2 linked regions of the Allosaccharopolyspora coralli genome follow. The protein of the gene in region 1 interacts with the protein of each later gene in a pairwise test. Links are inferred from orthologs where the notes say so. Each region holds a gene or a part of one and is shown in the gene's direction. Other genes may lie near its edges. The genes, in order: eno and rpe.

The links.
Region 2: the proteins of eno (region 1) and rpe interact in binary tests that used the Escherichia coli proteins (3 or more experiments, as listed by UniProt). The link is inferred for Allosaccharopolyspora coralli from one-to-one orthologs.

What each region holds. Positions count from the first base shown.
Region 1 is NZ_CP045929.1:743,254-751,391, forward strand. The notes cover bases 2,274-5,171. They hold eno (phosphopyruvate hydratase), read left to right. Parts: upstream 2,274-3,028; coding sequence 3,029-4,315; downstream 4,316-5,171. Other genes in these bases: GIY23_RS03550 (tetratricopeptide repeat protein), read right to left, coding at 2,316-2,693; GIY23_RS22920 (hypothetical protein), read right to left, coding at 4,299-4,571; GIY23_RS22925 (FtsB family cell division protein), read left to right, coding at 4,570-4,884; GIY23_RS03565 (DUF501 domain-containing protein), read left to right, coding at 4,881-5,171. Outside these bases: GIY23_RS03535 (MazG family protein), read left to right, coding at 1-225; GIY23_RS03540 (lytic murein transglycosylase), read left to right, coding at 381-1,187; GIY23_RS03545 (lytic transglycosylase domain-containing protein), read left to right, coding at 1,212-2,042; more of GIY23_RS03565, read left to right, coding at 5,172-5,369; GIY23_RS22765 (lytic transglycosylase domain-containing protein), read left to right, coding at 5,625-7,394; GIY23_RS03575 (Ppx/GppA phosphatase family protein), read left to right, coding at 7,793-8,138. UniProt on the Escherichia coli protein: Catalyzes the reversible conversion of 2-phosphoglycerate (2-PG) into phosphoenolpyruvate (PEP). It is essential for the degradation of carbohydrates via glycolysis.
Region 2 is NZ_CP045929.1:1,961,813-1,969,999, forward strand. What follows is about bases 1,934-4,880. They hold rpe (ribulose-phosphate 3-epimerase), read left to right. Parts: upstream 1,934-3,040; coding sequence 3,041-3,721; downstream 3,722-4,880. Other genes in these bases: GIY23_RS09350 (amino acid permease), read left to right, coding at 1,934-2,967; ribD (bifunctional diaminohydroxyphosphoribosylaminopyrimidine deaminase/5-amino-6-(5-phosphoribosylamino)uracil reductase RibD), read left to right, coding at 3,786-4,802; GIY23_RS09365 (riboflavin synthase), read left to right, coding at 4,837-4,880. Outside these bases: GIY23_RS09335 (RsmB/NOP family class I SAM-dependent RNA methyltransferase), read left to right, coding at 1-223; GIY23_RS09340 (nucleoside deaminase), read left to right, coding at 227-688; GIY23_RS09345 (OsmC family protein), read left to right, coding at 942-1,397; more of GIY23_RS09350, read left to right, coding at 1,570-1,933; more of GIY23_RS09365, read left to right, coding at 4,881-5,520; GIY23_RS09370 (bifunctional 3,4-dihydroxy-2-butanone-4-phosphate synthase/GTP cyclohydrolase II), read left to right, coding at 5,581-6,849; ribH (6,7-dimethyl-8-ribityllumazine synthase), read left to right, coding at 6,846-7,343; GIY23_RS09380 (PH domain-containing protein), read left to right, coding at 7,340-7,786; GIY23_RS09385 (PHP domain-containing protein), read right to left, coding at 8,148-8,187. UniProt on the Escherichia coli protein: Catalyzes the reversible epimerization of D-ribulose 5-phosphate to D-xylulose 5-phosphate.

The sequences.
Region 1 (8,138 bases):
CTGTTCGCCCTCGCAGCACGAGAGCGGCTCGACGGCGCCGACCCGGAGGACGAGCTCCGTGGCGTCGCGCTCGAATTCGCCGCCAGGGTGCGGGCCGCCGAGGCCCGGGCGCGAGCCCACGGCGCGGACGGCATCGACTCTGCCGACCAGTGGCGCACCTTCTGGTCCGACGAGCACGACCCGTCGCACGGCGGCCGCGGGTGCGGCTCTGCCCGGACCCGGTGACCGGCGGGCGGCGACCGTGATCGAGACTGGTCACGCCGCGAGGGGAACTCCGCCCTACGGGAACCCATCGGTGTCCGCACTCGTTCGTGGAAGGGCGGATGGTCCCGACGGCTCCGAAGAGGGAGCCGTGAAATCTGTGCAGGAGGAGGCAGCCGGTGGCGCGCGGACCCTCGTTGGGCAGTGCCGTGGCGCTCGCATCGGCAGCGCTCGCGGCACTGGTCCTGGTGGTGTGGCTCGCCGAGCGACCCAGCCCGAACCGTTCCCGGACCGGCCCCACTCACCTTCCGGCCGCCACCGCGCCTCCCGACGAGGGCGTCGCGCCGCCGGCGGTGCGGCTGCTGGAGGCCAACACCCGCGATCTCACCGTCGCCGAGCGACCGCAGACCCAGCTCACCGGGTGGGCCGAGGCGATGTCCACCGAGCTCAACATTCCCCGCGCCGCGTTGGAGGCCTACGGGTACGCGGCGCGGGCGACGGAGGTCAGCCGACCCGAGTGCAACCTGAACTGGCCGGTGCTCGCCGGCGTCGGTGCGGTCGAGTCCGGCCACGGGCGGTTCGGCGGCGCCGAGCTCGACGAGACGGCGCGGCCCTCGATCCCGATCCGCGGAATTCCGCTGGACGGCGCGGACGGCGTCCGTCGGATCGACGACACAGACTCGGGGCGGCTGGACGGGGACGAAGTCTTCGACCGTGCCGTGGGGCCGTTGCAGTTCATCCCGGAGACTTGGAACGAGTGGGCGGTCGACGCCGACGGTGACGGCTTCGCCGACCCCGACGACCTCGACGACGCGGCGTTGGCTGCGGCGCACTACCTGTGCGACTCGGCCGGTGACCTCGAGGACCCGGACAGCTTCTGGGACGGGGTGCTCACTTACAACGCCAGTCGTAGCTATGTTCAAGAGGTACTCGACTTCGCCGACCACTACGGGAAGTCGAGTCGCAGCCTGCAGCCGGAGAACTGACCGATCGCGTAGCCTGGCCGGGTGATGTCGACCACTCCCCGCGACCGAGCGCGCCGTGCCGCTCTCGCCGCGCTCGGACGCCTCGCCGTGGCCGCCGTCGTCATCGCCTCGACGGTGGGCGCTGTCGCCGTCGTCGCCGTTCTCGGCAGGCCGCTGACGGCACCCGTCGCCGGGCCGCCCGCCGAGCCGGAGATCGAACCCGCGGCCGTCCCTCCCGGCTCGGCCGCGCCGCCGGGACTGGAACGGCTGCCGGAGGTTCCGGAAGTGCCGGAGCAGGGCGAGTCCGACCCGATCCGGGAGTGGGCGGACGAGGTCGCCAACGCCGTCGACGTGCCTGCCCGCGCGCTCGTCTCCTACGCCAACGCAGACCTGGCGATGCGCGACTACCAGCCGAACTGCAAGATCTCGTGGGCGACGCTGGCGGGAATCGGCCGGGTCGAGTCCAACCACGGCCGCTACGGCGAGCGGGTGCTCGACGAAGACGCCCGCCCCTCGTCACCGATCATCGGGGTGCCACTGGACGGCGGTCCGGGTGTGGCGGCGATCCCGGACACCGACGGCGGAACGCTGGACGGAGACGGGGTGCACGATCGCGCGGTCGGGCCGATGCAGTTCATTCCCTCCACCTGGCAGAAGTGGAGCAGCGACGGCAACGGGGACGGCATCGGCGATCCGCACAACCTCGACGACGCAGCGGTGGCCGCCGGCCGCTACCTGTGCTCGGGGGCCCGCGACATGACCACCGGTGAGGGCTGGTGGGGCGGTCTGTTCTCCTACAACCGCTCCGTCGAGTACGGGCAGAAAGTCTTCGCGCTCGCCGAGACCTACGCCGACGCCGGCTCCCGCCGCAGCTGAGGTGGCAAATTCGCGCGAATTTGCCACTTCGCCATCCACAGGCGACGGAGTTGTCCACAAGTCAGCACGGCCTCCACTCAGACTCCCGAGCAAGGGGCCGAGGCGCTCCCATCGCTGGTCCCGCCCTCCCGGGCTCGGTAAGGCTCGCGCCGCTGCCCTGTCGGCCTCCCGGGGCGCCGCTGGCAAATTCGCGCGAATTTGCCACTGGGCTATCCACAGGGGGGTGGGGTTGTCCACAGGGGATCCGTCGTCGGCGAGCGCCCGGGGGGGGTGTTAGCCGTCTTCGACGGCTATGCGGGCGCTGACCTCGCCCAGCGCCTCCTGGTATGCGGGATCGGGGTTCATCGTCGCCGCCAGCCGCAGCTGCGTCTGCGCCTCCCGCAGCCTGCCCTGCCGCTGCAACGTCCGCCCGAGCACCAGCCGCGCGTAATGGTCGGACGGGTCGAGTTCGAGCACCCGCAGGAACGCGCGTTCGGCCCGGCGCAGCTGTGCCGAGAAAAAGCACGCTCGACCCAGCAACAACTGCACACTCGGCTTGTCGGGCTCGACGTCGAGGACCGGTTCGAGCTTGCGCAGCGCCTCGAACGGCCTGCGCTGAGCCACCAGGTCTTCCGCTTTGCGGAACGCGTCGATCGTGGTCTCGCTGCTCATCGCTTCGCCTACCCCTCGGGTCGACTCGATGGTCGCTGCGTGCACGCCCGCCGGTCGGTGGCCGGCGAGGTCGGACGACGCCGCTCGCCCGACGGTGCCACCACACTACGCAGCACGCGGGCACCGCTCGACCTCCGACCGGATGGCGTGCGGTAAGCGAGAGGACCGTCCGGGTGCGCGAGCCTCCGGCGGGCCGATCACCCACCCGGTTAGGCTCGGGGACGGTGGTTCGGCGTCCGCACCGCCGAGGTTTCCCACCGTGACCACAGGGTCACCCGGGGTAACCACAGCGCGGTCGCGGACGTCCCAGATACGGAACGCGGTAAGGAGCACAGGTGGCGATCATCGAACAGGTCGGCGCACGCGAGATCTTGGACTCGCGCGGCAACCCCACCGTCGAGGTCGAGGTGGCGTTGGACGACGGGACGCTGACCCGTGCGGCTGTGCCTTCGGGAGCTTCGACCGGTGAGCACGAGGCCGTGGAGCTGCGCGACGGCGACGCGAGCCGTTACGGCGGCAAGGGGGTCGAGCGGGCCGTCGGCGCGGTGCTGGACGAGATCGGCCCCGAACTGACCGGGATCGAGGCCATCGAGCAGCGTGTGGTGGACCAGAAGCTCGTCGACCTCGACGGCACTCCGGCCAAGTCCCGGCTCGGGGCGAACGCCATTCTCGGCGTCTCTCTCGCGGTGGCGAAGGCCGCGGCCGAGTCGGCGAACCTGGAGTTGTTCCGTTACGTCGGCGGCCCCAACGCGCACGTGCTGCCGGTGCCGATGATGAACATCCTCAACGGCGGTGCGCACGCCGACACCGGCGTCGACGTCCAGGAGTTCATGATCGCTCCGATCGGCGCCGACTCGTTCTCCGAGGCGCTGCGCTGGGGAGCCGAGACCTACCACGCACTGAAGTCGGTGCTGAAGACCAAGGGCTTGGCGACCGGACTCGGCGACGAGGGCGGCTTCGCTCCCGACCTGGCGAACAACCGGGAGGCACTGGACCTCATCGCGCAGGCGATCGAGAAGGCCGGGTACAAGCTGGGGCGCGACATCGTGCTCGCGCTGGACGTGGCCGCGACCGAGTTCCACGCCGACGGCGTCTACAACTTCGAGAAGTCCCAGCGCAGCGCGCAGCAGATGGCCGCGTACTACAAGGAACTGCTCGACGCGTACCCGCTCGTGTCCATCGAGGACCCGCTGTCGGAGGACGACTGGGACGGCTGGGTCGAGCTGACCAAGGAGATCGGCGATCGGGTGCAGCTCGTCGGCGACGACCTGTTCGTCACCAACCCGGAGCGGCTGGAGGACGGCATCAGCCGACGCGCCGGAAACGCGCTTCTGGTCAAGGTAAACCAGATCGGCACCGTGTCCGAGACACTGGATGCGGTGAACCTCGCGACCTCGTGCGGGTACAAGAGCATGATGAGCCACCGCTCCGGGGAGACCGAGGACACGACGATCTCCGACCTGGCCGTGGCCACCGGCTGCGGGCAGATCAAGACGGGTGCTCCGGCACGGTCGGAGCGTGTGGCGAAGTACAACCAGTTGCTGCGCATCGAGGAGGCACTCGGTGACGCGGCCCGGTACGCGGGCGAGCTCGCTTTCCCGCGGTTCACCACGGAGGGCTGAGCAGGATGCCGAGCGGGCGCTCGTCGGATCGGGACCGTCGCCGTCGAGGGGACACCTCGTCGTCGCGGCGATCCGACCACGCCCGCCGGACCGGCTCCCGCGGCACCTCGGTGAGTAGCAAGGACACGACCGCGACGACCCGCGCCCGCCCGACCGGCCAGACGGCCCGGGCGGGCGCGCGGTCGAGCACGGGCGGCGCGTTCAAGCTCTCGTCCACCCGCCGTGCGGCCGTGCTCGCTATGGTCGTGTGCGCCATGGCGTTGAGCGTCTCCGTACCGCTGCGGACCTACCTCAGCCAGGGCGAGGAGCTCTCGGCGCGGCAGCAGCAGCAGGAGCAGTTGAGCGCGCAGGTCGAGGAACTCGAACAACGCAAGAAGAAGCTCTCCGACCCGGCGCAGGTCGAGGCGGAGGCCCGCAAGCGGCTGGGTTACGTCCGGCCCGGTGAGACGCCGTACATCGTGCAGGTTCCGGAACAGCAGCCTGCGCAACGACCCGCCGGGGACCACAGCGACGAGCAGCCGCCCTGGTACGAGGAGTTGTGGAAATCGTTGACGGGGAACGGATCGTGACCGTGCCGGACGGAGTCGGCGACGGCGACCGCGCCGAGATCGCCCGCCAGCTCGGTCGCCCGCCGCGGGGGCTGCGTGCGGTAGCGGCTCGGGACGGCTCGGGTGCGCCCGCCGTGGTGCAGACGCACCCTCGGCTGGAGGACGGCACGCCGTTTCCGACGCTGTACTACCTGACGTCACCGAAGCTGGTGTCGGCGGTGTCGACGTTGGAGGCCGAGGGCCTCATGAAGGAGATGCAGGACCGTCTCGCCGAGGACGAGGAACTCAGTGCGCGGTATCGGCAGGCGCACGAGTCCTACCTCGCGGAGCGCGACGCGATCGATCCGCTGGGAATCGACGTGACCGCGGGCGGGATGCCGGATCGCGTCAAGTGTCTGCACGTCCACGTCGCCCACGCGCTCGCGAAGGGGCCGGGTGTGAACCCGTTCGGGGACGAAGCGCTCTCGGTGATCGACCAACGCTGGCCCGAGAACGCCTCCAGCTGAACCTGCTCCTCCCATCGGGTGAAACCGGCCGGAATCGTGTGATCTGTGCAACCCGACTGCGCTCGGGTGTCGTCCCGCATGTGAAGCCGGAGTCGTCTCGGGGTCTCGTGATCGCTGCCTCGCCATCGCGCGCGTTGCCGCGAAGTGGTGTGGACTGCGGGGAGGCCGCGACGTCGGGGAGCGGGAGGCGCAGTGGGATCGTCGAAATCTGGTCGGAGCGGCCCCGCGTCTTCTCGTCCCGTCCGGCGGAGTGGGATGCGCCGTGTCGCCGCCGGAGCGATCATGCTCCCGGCGCTGTTCCTGCCCGCCGCGCTCGCCAGCGCCTCCTCCACGATGATCTCCGCGCTCCCGGAACGGTTCGCGACGGCGACGGAGGATCCGGATGAGCTCGGTGCCACCGGCCAGGTGCCGGAGGCGCTGCGGCCCAGTCCGGACGTGATCCGCGGCGCCGTCGACCCGGAGGCGCTCACGGGTGCGGGGCCGCCGATCGAGGTGCCGGACGGTCCGCTGGGGATTCCGGAGCCGATGCTCTTCGCCTACGTCGACGGTGCCCGCAAACTCGCCGACACGACGCCCGGATGCGGCGTGGACTGGGCGGTGCTGGCCTCGATCGGGCGTATCGAGTCCGCTCACGCGCGGTCGGGCAACATCGACGTCAACGGCACGACGGTGAGCGCGATCCTCGGGCCGCGCCTCAACGGCGGCCCGGACATCGCGGCCATCCGCGACACCGACAACGCCTTCCACGACGGGGATCCCGTGTGGGACCGGGCCGTTGGACCGATGCAGTTCATCCCGTCGACGTGGAGCCGCTACGCCGTCGACGGGAACGACGACCTCGTCGCCAGCCCGCACAACGTGCACGACTCGATCACCGCGGCGGGCAACTACCTCTGCGCTGGGCGAACGGATCTGCGCGATCCGGGGAACCTCGCCGCGGCGGTGTTCACCTACAACCAGTCGAACAGCTACGTCCGCGAGGTGTTGATCTGGGCCGACGCCTACCGACGGGGCGTCAACCCGGTGCCGACCGAGCTGGCTCCTCCGGACGACCGCGATGTTCTGGCGGGCGAACGGCTGCCGGAGGGCAGCCCGGACGTGCTCGCCGAGCCAGAGGCCACACCACCGGCTCCGGACGTCGAGGCGCTGCCCCCGCTGCCGGAACTGGACGAGGCCGTGCCCCCGCCGCCGGCCCCGGATGTCGACGCCCTGCCCGAGCCCGTACCGCCCGCGGACCAGCCGCCCGAACCACCGTTCCCCGACACCGGCGTCGTGCCTCCGGAACCGCCGGATGTGGACCCGCCGGTAGAGGAGGCGCCGCAGGTGCCTCCGCCGGGGAAAGGTGATTCGGTCCCGCCGCGCGAACAGCCGCAAGGCGACGTGTCTCCGGATCCGGTGCCGCCCCCCGGGGGCGAGTCTCCGGCGGAACCGCCCGGCAGTGAAGTCCCGTCCGAATCGGACCCCGCCGAGCACCTGCCCCCGGCTTCGGAGGAGTCAGGTGACGGGCTGGAGCCGGAGGACCCAGCCCAGGACCAGAACCCGCCGCAGCCGCAAAAACCAGACGAGCAGTCCCCGGTTCCGGATCAGCCGCAGAAGCCGGAACCGCAGGCTCCGGAACCGCAGGCTCCCGAGCTGGTGCCACACCCCGGATATCCGGGGAGTGCCCCGACGGAGGAGGAGACGACACCTCAGCCGGTGCCGTCCGTTCCGCCGGAACAGGCTCCGGAACCGACAGAGCCACCGTCCGAGTCGCCATCAGAGACGCCACCGCAGCATGTGCCGGAGTCTCCGGCGACAACTCCGCCGTCGGAGGAGATGGACGTCGTCGACTGTGACGAGGCCGCGATCAGCGAAGGTCGCTTCACGCTCGATGAGACCGAGGTGTTCGACGGCCCGATCCCGATGAACCACACGCCGCCCGTAGAGGCAGCACCGGGAACCTGGGTCGTCATCAACGCTCCGGGCGACCCGGCTGATCCGCACTCCCAAGACCAATTGGCCCGGTGCCAGGTCCCAGCTGAGTGATCACCACCCTTCGCGCCGCGCAGTTCCGCTGGTCACGGATCCGAGGGTGGCAAATTCGCGCGAATTTGCCACCCCTCCATCCACAGGCGACGGAGTTGTCCACAGGCCGGCATCGTCGCTCAACGGATTCCGAGGGACGAGCTGAGGCACTCCTCGTTCTGTTCTCGCCCGCATGGGCTCCGCGGAGCCGAACCGCAGCCGTTTCGCACCTCAGCACGACTGCTGGCAAATTCGCGCGAATTTGCCACCTCGCTATCCACAGGGGGGTGGGGTTGTCCACAGGGGGTGTCGTCGGGGTGGTTCGCGTCCCGAGTGAAGCGACCCGGTGGTGAGCACTTGGGGGGACGGAGATCGGGTGGCGATAGCGTGGATTCGGCCGAGAGACGAGGGAGGGCCGAATGGCGAGGGTCGCGGCGATCGACTGCGGGACGAACTCGATCCGACTGCTGGTCGCGGACGTCACGAGACACGAGGACGGCACTGCCGACCTGCGCGACATCTACCGCGAGATGCGGGTCGTGCGGCTCGGGCAAGGTGTGGACGCCACGGGGCGGTTGGCCGCGGAGGCGATCGAGCGCACTCGCGCCGCCCTTCAGGAATACGGCGCGATGGCGGTCCGCAAGGGCGTGCAGTCGCTGCGGATGGTCGCGACGTCGGCGACCAGGGACGCCGCGAACCGCGAGGAGTTCTTCTCGATGGTGCGGGACACGATCGGTGTGGACGCCGAGGTGATCACCGGCGAGG
Region 2 (8,187 bases), 1.2 Mb from region 1 along the record:
ACTCACCCGCCCGGGCGGTGTCGTCGGGTATGTCGTGTGCTCGCCGCACGTGTCCGAGACCGAGGGCGTGGTCGCCGACGTCGTGCGCCGCACCGGGGTCCGGCAACTGGACGCGCGAGAGGCGTTCCCGGACGTTCCCGACCTCGGCGCCGGTCCCTCGGTGCAGCTGTGGCCGCACCGGCACGGCACCGACGCCATGTTCTGCGCGCTGTTCCGGGTGTAGTCGATGACCGCCCAGGAACGGAGCAGCATGCGCGACTGGCTCGCCGTCGCGTTGGAGCAGGCGCGGATCGGGCTCGCCGAAGGGGGAGTGCCGATCGGTGCCGCCCTCGTCGATGCAGACGGGACGATCCTCGGCAGGGGCCGAAACCGCCGGGTACAGGACGACGACCCGACCGGGCACGGCGAGACGGCGGCGTTCCGCGACGCCGGGCGGAAGCGCTCGTACGCGGGAACGACGATGGTGACGACGCTGTCACCGTGCTGGTACTGCAGCGGCCTCGTGCGGCAGTTCGGCATCGGGAGGCTCGTCGTCGGCGAAGCCAGGAACTTCTCCGGTGGGCACGAGTGGCTCGCCGAGCACGGGGTCGAGGTCACCGTGCTCGACGACCCCGAGTGCGTCGCCGTGATGCAGGAGTTCATCGCCACCCACCCGCATCTCTGGAACGAGGACATCGGCCGCGCCTGACCCCTTACCCCCCCCAGGGGTACGGCAAATTCGCGCGAATTTGCCACCTCGCTGTCCACAGGAGGGTGGAGTTGTCCCTACCTGACTGGGGTAGGGGCTCAGGGGTCGTTCGTGGGTGGGATCTCGATGATGGGCATCGGGTCACGAGGAACAATGGGGGCGTTCTGGAGGTTGAGGTCGGCGTGTCGGTGGGTCCGGCGCGAGTCCGTTGTGGAGTTCCCGGCCTGGTGGCCGGGTGTCGGGAGGAGGTCGCATGTCGTCCAGGTCGGAGCAGGACGCGCCCCGCACGGAGCAGGTGCCGGGCACGCCGGTTCAGGTCCGGCGCACCGGAGAGCACACGTTCGTCGCGACCAACGGTCGCGGCGGTGAGGTCACGATCGGGCGCGACGGGGTGGTCGACGGATTCACGCCTGGCGAACTGTTGCTCGCTGCGATCGCCGGATGCTCGGCCGTGACGGTCGAGAGCCTCGTGACGCGGCGACTCGGGGACGACGCCGAGATCACGTTCCACGCCGACCGCACCAAGGAGCCCGACGACCCGAACACCTTCTCCGCGGTGCAGGTCGCGGGCGAGATGGATCTGTCGTCGTTGGACGAGCAGGAGCGGTCCAAGCTCGCCGAGGCGGCGCACCGCGCCATCGAACGCGCCTGCACGGTGAGCCGCAGCGTGGAGCGGGGCACACCGATCAGCCTCGACCTGCCCGAGTAACGCTCGGCCTCGCCGTGCCGCTGCCATTAGGGTGACCGGTTCGTGCGTGTTGTCCGACTCCGCGCATCGGTTCGAGCACGCGTGAGCCCGGCCCGCTACCCAAGATCGAGCCTCCCTGCGCATAATGCCCTGCGCCGGTGTGCGCCGGCGCAGGACAACGGGAGGTCGACGGGTGGACCGGGCGGAGGCGACGACGAGTCAGCAGGAGGGCGGTCTGCGCCGCGACCTGAGCGGCAGGCAGGTCGGGATGATCGCCATCGGCGGCGCGATCGGCACCGGCCTGTTCCTCGGCTCCGGCCTGGCGATCAACATGGCGGGCCCGGCGGTGATCATCGCCTACGTCCTGGCCGCGTTCGCCGCACTCGGCCTCGCCTACGCGATGTGCGAAATGATCGTGGTGCATCCCGAGGCCGGTGGGTTCGGTGCCGTCGCGCACCGCTACCTCGGCAGCTTCGCCGGGTTCGTGCAGCGGTGGATCTACTGGTTCGCCCAGGTCGTCAACATCGGTAGCGAGGTCGTGGCAGCGGGGCTGTACATGCAGTTCTGGTACCCGCAGCTGCCGTTGTGGATCCCGGTGGTCGGGTTCTCGGTGATCATGCTCGCGGTCAACGCCGCGGCCGTGAAGTTCTTCGGTGAGTTCGAGTACTGGTTCGCGATGATCAAGGTCGTCACGATCATCGTGTTCATCGCGCTGGGCTTCACCTACATCTTCTTCGGCCTCCCCGGCCAGGAGGCGACCGGTTTCGGTGCGTTGACCGAATACGACGGCTTCCTGCCGAACGGGGTCGGCGCAGTGTGGCTGGCCATGACCGTCGTGACGTTTTCCTACCTGGGCACGGAGGCGATCGCGCTGACCGCGTCCGAGTCACGCGATCCACGCCGGGACGTGCCGCGCGCCGCGCGGGGCTTGGTGCTGCGGCTGGGCCTGTTCTACGTCCTGGGGATGCTCGCGGTCGTCTCGATCGTTCCGTGGAACCAGGTCTCGACCGAAGAGGACGTGATGCAGAGCCCCTTCGTGCGGCTCTTCGACACCGTCGGCATTCCCGCGGCGGCGGGCGTGATGAACTTCGTGATCCTCTCGGCGGCGCTCTCGGCGATGAACACGAACCTCTACATCACGTCCCGGATGACGTACTCGCTGGCCAAGGACGGATTCGCGCCGCGATGGTTCACCGTGCTCAGCGCGAACGGCACCCCGAGGCGGGCGTTGCTGATCTCGGCGCTCGGACTCGGGCTCGCGGCGGCGGTCGCCGTCGGGTCGCCGGACACGGCGTTCCCGATGCTGCTCGGCATCGCGCTGTTCGGCGCGCTGGTGACCTGGCTGATCATTCTCGCGAGCCATCTGGCGTTCCGTAGGACCCGCACCGCGCAAGGCTTGCCGGACTCGCCCGTCCGGCTTCCCGGCGCTCCCGTCACCACGGTGCTCGCGATGCTGTTCGTGGCGGCAGTGCTGCTGACGACGCCGTTCACCGAGCAGTTCAGCGTCGCGTGGCAGGCCGGCGTGCCGTTCCTGCTGCTCGTGTGCCTGGCGTACGTGCTGGTGATGCGCAGCCGGAGCCGTCGAAGCTGACCGTGTCGCCGCGGGCGGCGTCTGTGCCGCCCGCAGTGCGAGTGACGGGGCGCACGGATTTACACTCCGGACTGTGTCGAACCACCCGCTCATCGCGCCCTCGCTGCTCTCCGCCGACTTCGCCCGGCTCTCCGACGAGATGTCGGCCGTCAGCGACTCCGACTGGCTGCACGTCGACGTCATGGACGCGCATTTCGTGCCGAACCTGACGCTGGGGCTGCCGGTGGTGCAGTCGCTGCTCAAGGCCACCGACATCCCGATCGACTGCCATCTGATGATCGAGAACCCGGATCACTGGGCGATCGGGTACGCCGAGGCGGGCGCCTACAACGTCACCAGCCACGTGGAGGCCGCCGAGGACCCGGTGGCGCTGGCGAAGAACCTCCGCGCGGCCGGAGCGAAGGCGGGCCTGTCGGTGAAGCCGGGCACGCCGTTGCAGCCGTACCTGGACGTGCTCAAGCATTACGACACGTTGCTCGTGATGTCCGTCGAGCCCGGCTTCGGTGGGCAGAGCTTCATCACGGACGTGCTCAGCAAGGTTCGCGAGGCACGCAAGCTCGTCGAGACCGGACACCTCAACCTGGTCGTGGAGATCGACGGCGGGATCAACGCCGACACCATCGAGCAGGCAGCCGAGGCGGGCGTGGACTGCTTCGTCGCCGGCTCCGCTGTGTACGGGGCAGAGGACCCGAACAAGGCGGTCGAGGCGCTGCGCGCGCAGGCCGGGCGCGCCTCGGCCCACCTCGGCGTCTGATCGCGACGGGCCGGTGGTGAGCGCGAGCGGGGACGCGGCGACGCGGTCGCCGTGGGAGTCCGCGATGCGCGCCGCCCTGGCCGCCGCCGACGGTGTTCGCGGTCTCACGAGTCCGAACCCGCCGGTGGGCTGCGTGATCCTCGACGTGGAGGGGCGCACCGTCGCCGTGGGCGCCACGGAGCCGCCGGGAGGCCCGCACGCGGAGGTAGTGGCGCTGGCCGAAGCCGGTCCGGCGGCTCGTGGTGGCACCGCCGTCGTGACGCTCGAACCGTGCGGGCACGCCGGGCGGACCGGGCCGTGCGCGCAGGCGCTCCTGGACGCGGGAATCGCCCGGGTGGTGCACGCCGTGACCGACCCGAACCCGCGCGCCGCCGGTGGCTCGGAAACGCTGCGTGCCGGTGGGGTCGAGGTGCACGCCGGCTTGCTGGCCGACGAAGTCGCTTCGGGTTCGTTGCGCGCCTGGATGCACTTCGTCCGCACCGGACGGCCGCACGTCACCTGGAAGTACGCGGCCACTGTGGACGGCCGCTCCGCAGCGGTGGACGGGACCAGCAAGTGGATCAGCTCGGAGACCTCCCGGGCCGAGGTGCACCGCGTGCGCGCCGCGATGGACGCGATGATCGTCGGCACCGGCACGGTGCTCTCCGACGACCCGCAACTGACCGCGCGGACCCCCGACGGCGCACTCGCCGACCGGCAACCGCTGCGCGTGGTCGTGGGGGACACGTCGGTGCCTGCCCACGCACGAGTGCTCGACGACTCGGCGGACACGCTGCTGCTGGCACACGCCCCGCCGGAGGGGGTGCTCACCGACCTCGCTGCTCGCGGTGTCGTGGACGTCTTGCTGGAGGGTGGTCCGAGCCTGGCGGGCGCTTTCGTCGCGGCCGGGTGCGTCGATCGCGTCCTCGGCTACATCGCGCCCGCACTGCTGGGCACGGGCACGGCGGCGTTGGGTGACGCCGGGGTGGGAAGTATCTCGCAAGCGTGGTGGTTACGGATCGAGGAGACCACCATGAGCGGACCCGACGTGCGGATCAGCGCCGTCCCGGTCCGGGCCGACGACCCCTCCGCCGTGCGCTAGCGCACGGCGGGTCACGAGAACCTGGAGGCAGCACGTGTTCACCGGCATCGTCGAGGAACTCGGCACCGTCGCCGCGGTGGAGCCGCGTGACGACGGTGCCCGGCTGGTCGTCGACGGCACGCTGGTCACCTCGGACGCCCAGCACGGCGACTCGATCTCCGTGAACGGCGTCTGCCTGACCGTCGTCGATGTCGGCGACGGTCGCTTCGGGGTCGACGTGGTGGGCGAGACGCTGCGCCGGTCGACGCTCGGCGGGCTCACTGCCGGGGACCGGGTGAACCTGGAGCGCGCGATGAGCCTCGGGGACCGGCTCGGCGGTCACATCGTGCAAGGACACGTCGACGGCACGGCCGTCGTCCGGGGCGAGCGGGACGGCTTGACCGGCTTCGAGTTGCCCCCGCACCTGGCGCACTACCTGGTCGAGAAGGGCTCCGTCACCGTGGACGGGGTGTCGCTGACCGTCGCCGAACTCGCCGCCGACCGGTTCGGTGTCGCACTCGTGCCCACCACGCTGGAGCTCACGACGCTGGGGCGCCGGAGGCCGGGTGATCGGGTCAACATCGAGGTAGACGTGCTGGCCAAACATCTGGAACGGCTCGCCTCGGCCCAGCTGGGGCACCTGGGGGACTCCGGGCGGGGCCGAACGGGGGAGAATGGGACCACGGCGGGTTCGTCGCCGGACGAGCCTGCCCGCCGGGGCCACGCCGCGGACGGGTAGCCGACAGGTGGGCAGACACGGAGTGGACAGGCAGAGGTGGATCCGGAGGACACGGTCACGGTGAGCACGAACAAGTTCGACGACATCGAGCGCGCGCTGGCGGACATCGCCGCGGGGCGCCCGGTGGTCGTCGTCGACGACGAGGACCGCGAGAACGAGGGCGACCTCATTTTCGCGGCGGAGAAGGCGACCCCGGAGCTGGTGGCGTTCATGGTCCGCTACACCTCGGGGTACCTGTGCGTCGCGCTGAACGGGGAGGACTGTGACCGCCTCGACCTGCCGCCGATGTATCACTCCAATCAGGACCGCCGCGGCACCGCGTACACCGTGACCGTCGACGCCGCCAGCGGCATCGGGACCGGCATCTCCGCCTCCGACCGGGCCCGCACGTTCCAGGTCCTGGCCGATGCACGCTCCACCGCCTCCGACCTGAACCGGCCTGGCCACGTGGTGCCGCTACGGGCGCGGGAAGGCGGCGTGTTGCGCCGCCCGGGGCACACGGAGGCCTCGGTCGACCTGGCCAGACTGGCCGGGTTACGCGCGGCGGGCGCGCTCTGCGAGATCGTCAGCCAGAAGAGCGAGGGCGACATGGCCCAGCGCGACGAGCTGGAGGTCTTCGCCGACGAGCACGAGCTCGCGTTGATCACCATCGCGGACCTGATCTCGTACCGGCGGCGGTTCGAGAAGCAGGTGGAGCGGGTCGCCGAGGCCCGGATCCCCACCGCGCACGGCACGTTCACCACGGTCGGCTACGACAGCCTGCTCGACGGCATCGAACACATCGCCCTCGTCTACGGCGAGATCGGCGACGGCGAGGACATTCTCGTGCGGGTGCATTCGGAATGTCTCACCGGCGACGTGCTCGGCTCGCTGCGGTGCGACTGCGGACCGCAGCTGGAGGCCGCGATGCAGAAGGTCGCGGAGGCCGGGCGGGGCATCGTGCTCTACATGCGCGGTCACGAGGGCCGCGGCATCGGGCTCATGCACAAGCTGCAGGCCTACCAGTTGCAGGACGACGGCGCGGACACCGTCGACGCGAACGTCGCACTCGGGATGCCGGTGGACGGCCGGGACTACGGCCAGGGCGCGCAGATCCTCGTGGACCTGGGTGTGAAGTCGATGCGCCTGCTCACCAACAACCCCGCCAAGCGGGTCGGCCTCGAGGGCTACGGACTGCAGGTCGCCGGCCGGGAACCGTTGCCGATCCGGCCCAACCCGGAGAATCTGCACTACCTGCAGACCAAGCGGGACCGGATGGGACACGAGCTCTCCTACCTCGACGACGGCGAGGACTCCTCGATCACGGGCGACCCGGGGGTGACGGCGTGAGCGGCGAGGGCCGTCCGCGGGTGTCGGTTCCGGACGCGAGCGGGCTGCGGCTGGGCGTCGCCGCGATCCGCTGGCACGCCACGTTGACCGACCAGATGCTCCAGCGGGCGCTCACGGCCGCGAGCGACGCCGGGATCGGGGAGCCGACGGTCGTGCGGGTGCCGGGCTCGGTGGAGCTGCCGGTGGTCTGTCAACAACTGGCTCACCAGCACGACGCGGTCGTCGCACTCGGTGTCGTCATCAGGGGCGGCACCCCGCACTTCGAGTACGTGTGCGATGCGGTTACGGCCGGGCTGACGCGGGTGGCGCTGGACGAGTCGACCCCGGTGGGCAACGGGGTTCTGACCTGCGACACCGAGCAGCAGGCGCTGGATCGCGGCGGTTTCGCGGACTCTATCGAGGACAAGGGGTACGAAGCCGCCGCCGCGGCATTGGAGACGGCGCTGGTCCTGCGCGGCCTGCGCGGTACCGAGAACGGACGGGGATTCCTGTGAGTTCGGAGAGCACGTCGGTCGAGGCACGGCCGCAGAAGATCCGCCGCATCGCCATCCCGGCCGCGATCGTGCTGGTGATCGTGTTCACGTTCGTCGCGGTGCAGCTGAAGAACACGCCGACGGGCGCGTACTTCCGGGTCTCGGACCAGGTCGCGATGGTGGGGCTCGGGATCCTGCTCGCGCTCGGCGTGCTGCGGTTCACGTTCCCGCGGTTGTACGCCGACGCCGACAAGGTGGAGGTCCGCAACATCATCGGGACGACCCGGTACGAGTGGGACACGATCCAGGGTTTCAGCTTCCCGGACGGTGCGCCGTGGGCGCGGCTCGAACTGCCCGACGACGAGTACGCGCCGGTGATGGCGATCCAGGCCAACGACGGCGACTACGCCATCAAGGCGATGCGCGACCTGCGCGCTCTGCAGCGTTCCGTCGAAGCGGACTGATCCAACCGCAGAAGCCCACTCGACGTGTCTTGTCCGGGTCACCTTTCGTAACGGTGTTATGCAACATCGTTGCGGAGTGATGTCATGCCAAGGGAGTTGGCCCCGGCGACGAGGACGGTGGCAGGGGTCGTGCTGCTCACCGTCGTCACGATCACGGTCAGTGGAACGTCCCCACTGAAGATCGCGTCAGGCACCGTGCCCCTGACCGAATTCCAGAAGTCTGTCGCGCGCGTAGGTGGTGGGAGACCTCCGCGTCCTCTCGCCGCACGCGACCATCCTTCACTTCTTGGATGGTGCGAACGGCACTTTCGCCTCGTCTGGTGGGGCGAGAGTGCCGTTCGCCTCGCTGGTCGGGTGCGGATTAGCGGGCGGTCCAGGCCAGGAGGTCCTCGGCGGGCGAG